2 regions of the Rhodococcus sp. NPDC003348 genome follow, and region 1 is predicted to be linked to the other one. Evidence: riboswitches for the same ligand, from Rfam matches in the RefSeq annotation. Region 1 holds a riboswitch; the other holds the start of a gene.
The links. A riboswitch is a leader RNA that binds a small molecule or an ion and turns the genes downstream of it on or off. The one in region 1 is predicted to bind S-adenosylmethionine.
Positions count from the first base shown of each region.

Region 1 (3,751 bases):
CCTCGGTGCCTGCGATCTTCATCGCGACGGCCTTCGCGGCGATCGCGTGCATCAGCGGCCCGCCCTGCTGGCCGGGGAACACCGCGGAGTTCAGCTTCTTGGCCCACTCCTGCTTGGCGAGGATCATGCCCGAGCGCGGACCGCCGAGGGTCTTGTGGACGGTGGTGGAGACGACGTCGGCGTGCGGCACCGGCGACGGGTGCAGACCGGCGGCGACGAGGCCGGCGAAGTGCGCCATGTCGACCCACAGCTTGGCGTCGATCTCGTCCGCGATCGACCGGAACGCCGCGAAGTCGAGGTGCCGCGGGTAGGCGGACCAGCCTGCGATCAGGACCTGGGGACGCTCGGCGAGGGCGATCTCGCGGACCTTGTCCATGTCGACGACGTGGGTGTCCTCGCGGACGCCGTACGACGCGACCTGGTACAGCTTGCCGGAGAAGTTGAGCTTCATGCCGTGCGTGAGGTGACCGCCGTGCGCGAGGTCCATGCCGAGCAGCTTCTCGCCCGGGTTCATCAGCGCCATCAGCACCGCGGCGTTGGCCTGCGCGCCGGCATGCGGCTGCACGTTCGCGAACTCCGCACCGAAGACGGCCTTGGCGCGCTCACGCGCGAGGTTCTCGACGACGTCGACGTGCTCGCAGCCGCCGTAGTAGCGGCGGCCGGGGTAGCCCTCGGCGTACTTGTTGGTCAGCACGCTGCCCTGGGCCTGCAGCACCGCGCGGGGAACGAAGTTCTCCGAGGCGATCATTTCCAGGGTGTCGCGCTGACGGGCCAGCTCACCGTTCATTGCCGCGGCGACCTCGGGGTCGAGTTCGGCGAGCGAAGCGTTGTTCACGTCGGTGCTGGGCACAGCGGTCATCGAGGGATCTCCAAGCGAAAGGCCGGGCAGGGGCAGGTCTCATTGTAGGGCCAGGTCAGTGACCCCCAACCACGGGTTCCCGGGAACGAGACCCGCGGCACCGTCCCGATCGCCGGGACGGGCCGCCGGCACCGGCACGGCCGCGGTTAACGTCCACGGCGATCCCACCCGCCACCGACCTCGGGAGCACACGGATGACCCTCGACGATCTGCTCGCCGAACGCGCGATCACCCGCGCCCTGACCTTGATCGCCCGTGCGATGGACGACCGCGCCTGGGAGGCCCTCGACCACCTGGTCCTCCCGGACGCGACCGCGAACCTGGGCACCGGCGAGCTGGATGGTCGCGTCGAGATGGTCTCAAGCATCCGGTCGTTCCTGGACGCCTGCGGGCCGACGCAGCACCTGCTCGGCAATGTCGTCGTCGACGTCGACGGGGACACCGCGACCAGCCGCGCGTACGTCTCGGATCTGCACCTCGGAACCGGTGAGCGCGCGGGCGTGACCTTCCAGACCCTCGGCGACTACCACGACACCTGGGTCCGGCGCGGCGACGCGTGGCTGCTGGCCCGCCGCGTCAAACTCTCCCGCGGGCACGTCGGATCCTTCGCCGTCCTCGGCCCCGGCCCCGAGGGCTGGTCACCGCGCGGCTGAGGGCGCCACCCGCGACGCTCCACAGACGGCGGCCTGCTGCGGAGCGGCGAGGTTGAACAGGAGGTTCCCTCCGGGGCCGGACGGCACAGCCAGCGCGTGCCACCCCGACTTCCAGCGGGCGAAGCCGCCGGTGCGCCGCAGCGCGGCCGCGAGTCGACGCGCGTCGTGGTGCCAGCGAACCACCACTTCGTCGGGCCATTCCAGTCGGATCAGACCGTCGGACTGCACCACGGCGAGGACGTCGATCGACCGCTCGTCCTCCCAGCTCTTGCGGGCGTGGATGAAGTGCACCTGGTGACCGGGCCCGTAGCTGGTGCAGCGGTGGTCGACGGCCGGAACGTCGTTGGACGGATGGGGCATGTGAAACTCCCGAGTTCCTCGGGCCTCCCGGAATCCCGGGGGCGCTCGTGCCGGCACCGGTCGGTGTCAGCCACTTCGTCACCCGAGCCACCCGCGAGCGTGGGGTTGGCGGCCGTCCAGTCGGGGCTTGGCGACGGCACTCGTGAAGCGGCCCCAGTGTATGCGACCGGACCCCGGTCAGCGCAAAACGGACGGGATGAGCGGCTCGTCGAGCAGCCGCCGGAACCGTTCGGAGCGCTCCTCGGCGTTCCCGCCGCGGTCCAGCCACGATCCGAGCAGGCGATACCCCTCCACATAGGTGGAGGTGTAGGCCCGCCACAACGGCGACGACAGGAACCGCAGGGACTGCCGGGCCCGTTCCGGGGTGGTGAGGTTCCACGTCTGCAGGAACTGCGCGACGTCGTCGTGCGAACGACCCCGATCGTGCAGCAGCAGCGCCGCGTCCTGCCGCACCCCGAGCAGCTTCGAGGACGCGTTCGACAGCGCCTCCGCACGCTCGCCGTCGAACCGCAGCCCGAGGTCGGCGTAGATCTCCTGCGCCCACTTCCCCCATCCCTGCCCCTGGGTCACCCCGCCGGCTCCGCTCCCGCGCCCGACGATCGCACCGAGCGCGAGGTCCGCGAGCCCCTCCGCCATCAGGCACTGTGGGGTGTTGACCAGGAAGATGGTGTGTTCGATCTGGCCGGCGTCGACCAGGCCGGCTTCCTTGCGGCAGTGCTCGGTGTGGTGTCCCGGGTATGCCTCGTGCGCGATCAGATGCGGCAGATTCGCCATGTGCTGCTTGAGGTCCGAGTTGATCGCGACCTTGGACCGGTAGTTGCCGAGGTAGTAGTTGAAGCCCGACCAGGGCTTGTCGCCGACCACCTCGTACTCGACGCGTTCGGTCTCCGGGAGCGGGTAGCGGGCCCGCACCAGGTCGCGCAGTGCGGACGAGAACGCCTCGACGCAGTCGGCGAGCCGTTCCGGTGGGATCTCGTCGGCCGCACGGTGCGCCTGAAGTCGCTGGGCCAGCGGCTGGTTCCCGTCGCCGGCGAGCACCTCGTCCATCGCCCGGTGCGCGTCCCGGTAGTCCTCGACCGACCCCGGTTCGATCCGCACGTCGAAGTAGGCGTGAACCTCGTCGACGAAGCCGATCTTCTCCCCCGCGAACGTGCGGGCCGAGCATTCGAGTGCGCGCAGATGGACGCCGAGGAACTCAGCGCGATCGGCGGGCAGGTCGACGTTCGGCAGTTCGCCCCGCAGGTGCGCGGCGCGGCGGGCCAGTTCGCGGGGCTCCGGAGGCGGCGCGTTGTCCACCTGACGCCGCAACGCCGGGTCACCGGTGAAGGCGTCGACGAACCCCTCCTCGATGCGATCGAAACCGAGTCCGAGCAGCAGATACTCGCGTACGAAGGTGGCGGCGTCCATACCTGTGAACCCTAGTGTCCGGACCCGGCGCGGCGCTCCGGTGTGGGGACGCGCACAATTCCCCTATGCAGATCGAGGCCGGGACGCGCGCATGGCGAGGGTGAGCGAAAGCAGCCCGTACGTCGAATTCGACCGAAAGCAGTGGCGGACACTGCGCAAGTCGACACCGCTCGTGCTCACGGAGGAAGAGCTCCAGGGCATGCGCGGCCTCGGCGAGCAGATCGACCTCGACGAGGTCGCCGAGGTGTACCTGCCGCTGTCCCGGCTGATCCACCTGCAGGTCGCCGCCCGGCAGCGCCTGTTCGCCGCGACCGCGACGTTCCTCGGCGAGAAGCACCCGGACCGGCAGGTGCCGTTCGTGATCGGGGTTGCCGGGTCGGTCGCGGTCGGCAAGTCCACCACCGCCCGCGTCCTGCAGGCCCTGCTCGCCCGCTGGGACCACCACCCTCGGGTGGACCTGGTGACCACCGAC
Region 1 is NZ_JBSFRT010000035.1:7,430-11,180, reverse strand. Features, by position in the region: gene glyA (serine hydroxymethyltransferase) at 1-859, opposite strand, end outside; gene ACWDU4_RS20850 (nuclear transport factor 2 family protein) at 1,054-1,512, shown strand; gene ACWDU4_RS20845 (hypothetical protein) at 1,498-1,872, opposite strand; SAM riboswitch class IV at 1,911-2,020, opposite strand; gene ACWDU4_RS20840 (DUF885 domain-containing protein) at 2,050-3,279, opposite strand; gene coaA (type I pantothenate kinase) at 3,371-3,751, shown strand, end outside.

Region 2 (3,751 bases), on a different contig from region 1:
GCCGCGATCTCGGGGACCTCGTCGGTGGTGATGCGGTTCTGCTCGGCCGTCAGGTTGTAGCCGGCGGCGGTGGCCGCGTCGGTCTCGGCGGCATCGCTCGAACTGCACGCGGAGCCCGCCAGCAGGGCGACGGCGGTCAGTGCCGAGGCGAACAGCCTCGTGTGGCGGGTGAGGACGGACATCATTTCCTTCCAGGGTCTTTCGCGATGGATGAGGGGGTCAGAGCACTCGGGCCAGGAAGGCCCGGGTGCGTTCGTGGGTGGGTCGGTCCAGCACCGCGTCCGGCGGGCCCTGCTCGACGATCACACCGCCGTCCATGAACACGACGGTGTCGGCGACCTCCCGGGCGAACCCGATCTCGTGGGTCACGATCACCAGCGTCGCACCGCCGACGGCGAGGTCACGGATCACCTCGAGGACCTCACCGACGAGTTCGGGATCCAGCGCCGAGGTGGGCTCGTCGAACAGGATCACCTTGGGGCGCAACGCGAGTGCACGCGCGATCGCGACACGTTGCTGTTGTCCCCCGGACAGCTGCTTCGGATACCGGTCGGCCTTGTCGGCGACCCCGACCCGCTCGAGCAGCTGCCGCGCCAGGGCCGTCACCTCGGCGCGGTCGCGGCGCTGCGCGGACACCGGAGCCTCGATCACGTTCTCGAGGACGGTCAGGTGCGGGAAGAGGTTGAAACTCTGGAACACGAACCCGATCCGGGACCGCTGTCGCAACACTTCTCGGTCGGGCAGTTCGTGCAGGGTGTTGCCGCGGCGGCGGTACCCGATGAGTTCTCCGTCGATTCGGATCGTGCCGCGGTCGACCTTCTCGAGGTGGTTCAGGGTGCGCAGGAGGGTCGACTTCCCGGAGCCCGACGGCCCGAGGATCACCGTCACCTCCCCCGTGCGAACCGACAGATCCACGCCTCTGAGCACTTCGAGCGCGCCGAAGGCCTTGTGCACGCCCCGCACGTCGACGGCGTATGGGTCACCGATGGCGGTCATCGGGTGGCCCCTCTCGGCGCGCCGGTACTGCCGTCACGGATCTCCCGGTACTTGGCGACGACCTTCTGCCACGGCGTGAGTGGCAGCGCGCGGGCGGATCCGCGGGCGTAGTGCCGTTCGATGTAGTACTGGACGACGGACAGCACGGTGGTCAGGACGATGTACCAGACGGTCGCGACCATCAGCAGCGGCACCACCCGGCCGTTGCGACCGAAGATCACCTGGACCTGGTAGAACAGCTCGGCGATCGCCATCGTCGACACGATCGAGGTGCCCTTGAAGAGGCTGATGACCTCGTTCGCCGCGTTCGGAAGAATCGACCGCATCGCCTGCGGCAGAACGATCTTGAACAGCTGACGGGTCCGCGGGATACCGAGTGCGTTGGCGGCCTCGATCTGGCCGTGGTCCACGGAGATGATGCCCGCGCGGATGATCTCGGCGGAGTAGGCCGCCTGGTGCAGCGCGAGCCCGATGACCGCGGCGGTGAACCCGGAGATCACGCCGGTGACGTTGAACTCGAGGAATCCCGGGCCGAACGGAACGCCGAGGGACATCGTCTGGTAGAGGTAGGCGATGTTGAACCAGAACAGCAGCTGCACGATCAGTGGAATCGAGCGGAACGCCCAGACGTAGATCCACGAGATCACCTGCAGCACCGGATTGTTCGACAGCCTCGCCACGGCGAGCAGCACGCCGATCCCGAACCCGAGGACGGTGCCCCAGATGGTGAGTTCGATCGTCGTCCACAGCGCGGACAGCACCGACGGGGCGGTGAAGTACCGCGCGAACGTCGCCCAGTCCCAGCCCGGGTTGACCACCAGTCCGTGCACGAACTGCGCGACCAGGACCAGCGCCGCCGCTGCGACGACCCAACGCCAGGGATGGCGGGTGGGAGCGACGCGCAGGTCGGCGTCGTCGGACGATTCGGCCACTGCCGCCTGCGGCGGACTGGTGGCCGGGGCGCTCACGAGCGCACTCCGAAGTCGGACATCGAGAAGCCTTTCACGGGTCGGGACCGGGCGCTCGTCGCAGCCCTGTCGCGGAGTCCATCGGTCCCGGCGGTAGCACCCGCACCCACACTCGGGGGGGTTGCTGCGACGTCGTCGATCCGGGTCTCTCGGTCGCTCTTGATGGTCAACACTCGAGCTGTACTGTCCCGCAACCAGATCCCGCGGTCACCTATTGCGTTCGGGCTGATCCGAATGGTAGGGACGACTGTGTGCCGTGCGACATCCGGCGCGTCCGAGCCGACGTGCGGGTCTCCGGGCGCGCACAATGGGGCCATGGCGAACACCGACGAGAAGACCCCCGGTTGGACGTATCTGATGGACATGGACGGGGTCCTGGTGCACGAGGAGCACCTGGTACCGGGCGCCGACGCGTTCCTCTCGGAACTGCAGGAGTCCGGAACTCCGTTCGTCGTGCTCACCAACAACTCGATTCGCACCCCGCGTGACCTGCGGGCACGACTCCTGCAGTCCGGCCTGGACATCCCGGAGAAGTCGATCTGGACGTCCGCCCTCGCGACGGCGACCTTCCTGCACAATCAGCGGCCGAACGGCACCGCCTACGTCGTGGGCGAGTCCGGGTTGACCACCGCGCTGCACGACATCGGGTACGTGCTCACCGACAACGATCCCGACTACGTGGTGCTCGGCGAGACGCGCACCTACTCGTTCGAGGCGATCACCACCGCGATCCGCCTCGTCGAGCGCGGCGCCCGGTTCATTGCGACCAACCCGGACGCCACCGGTCCTTCGCGTGACGGCTCGCTGCCCGCGACCGGTTCGGTGGCCGCGCTGATCACCCGCGCGACGGGCCGCGAGCCGTACTACGTCGGCAAGCCGAACCCGCTGATGATGCGCTCGGCGCTGCGGGCGATCGGCTCCCACTCCGAGCACACCCTGATGATCGGCGACCGGATGGACACCGACATCGTCTCCGGCCTCGAGGCGGGCCTGCAGACGATCCTGGTGCTCACCGGCATTTCCAGCCGCGAGACCGTCGAGGCGTTCCCCTACCGCCCGACCCTGGTGCTGAACTCGGTCGCCGAACTCGTCGGCCGCACCCAGGACCCCTTCGCCTGAGGTTCCCTAATGTCACATTCGCTCACTCAGCGATCCCCAATGTGACATTAGGGAACCGGGGGCGGGTGTCAGCGGAGCGGGAGCGGGCGTCCTGCGACGACGAGGATCACCGACTCGGACTCGGCGGCGACGGCGGCGTTGAGCCGGCCGAGGGCGTCGCGGAAACGGCGGCCGGATGCGGTCGCCGGGACGACGCCGCTGCCGACCTCGTTGCTCACCGCCACGACGGGCGCCGTCGCCGTGCGCCATGCGACGAGCAGGGCGTCGACGTCGGACTGCACTGCCACCCAACCGGATTCGTCGTCCCACGCGCCGTGGCGGTCGATCCGGCGGGTGAGCCAGGTGCCGAGGCAGTCCACGAGGACCGGACCGGTAGCGGACCCCAGCGCCCCGGAGAGGTCGTCGGTCTCGACGGTGCGCCAGGAGGCGGGACGCGACGCCCGGTGCGCGGCGATCCGGGCCGCCCACTCCGCGTCGTCGCCGGGCGGACCGCCGGTGGCCAGAAAGGTGACATCGTCACGGTCGGCGAGCAGACGCTCCGCGTGGGTGGACTTGCCCGCGCGAGCGCCGCCGAGCACGAGGGTTCGTCGAGGTCGGTCCGGACGCGCCGTCACCGCACCCACCACGACGGTTGCGCCGTCGTCGAGCACCCGAACACCCCAGGGCCG
Region 2 is NZ_JBSFRT010000020.1:82,059-85,809, reverse strand. Features, by position in the region: gene ACWDU4_RS15100 (ABC transporter substrate-binding protein) at 1-182, opposite strand, end outside; gene ACWDU4_RS15095 (amino acid ABC transporter ATP-binding protein) at 220-996, opposite strand; gene ACWDU4_RS15090 (amino acid ABC transporter permease) at 993-1,964, opposite strand; SAM riboswitch class I at 2,040-2,133, opposite strand; gene ACWDU4_RS15085 (HAD-IIA family hydrolase) at 2,280-3,083, shown strand; gene ACWDU4_RS15080 (bifunctional adenosylcobinamide kinase/adenosylcobinamide-phosphate guanylyltransferase) at 3,152-3,751, opposite strand, start outside.
Region 2: linked by a shared signal. The riboswitch ahead of ACWDU4_RS15090 (amino acid ABC transporter permease) and the one ahead of ACWDU4_RS20845 (hypothetical protein) in region 1 are both predicted to bind S-adenosylmethionine.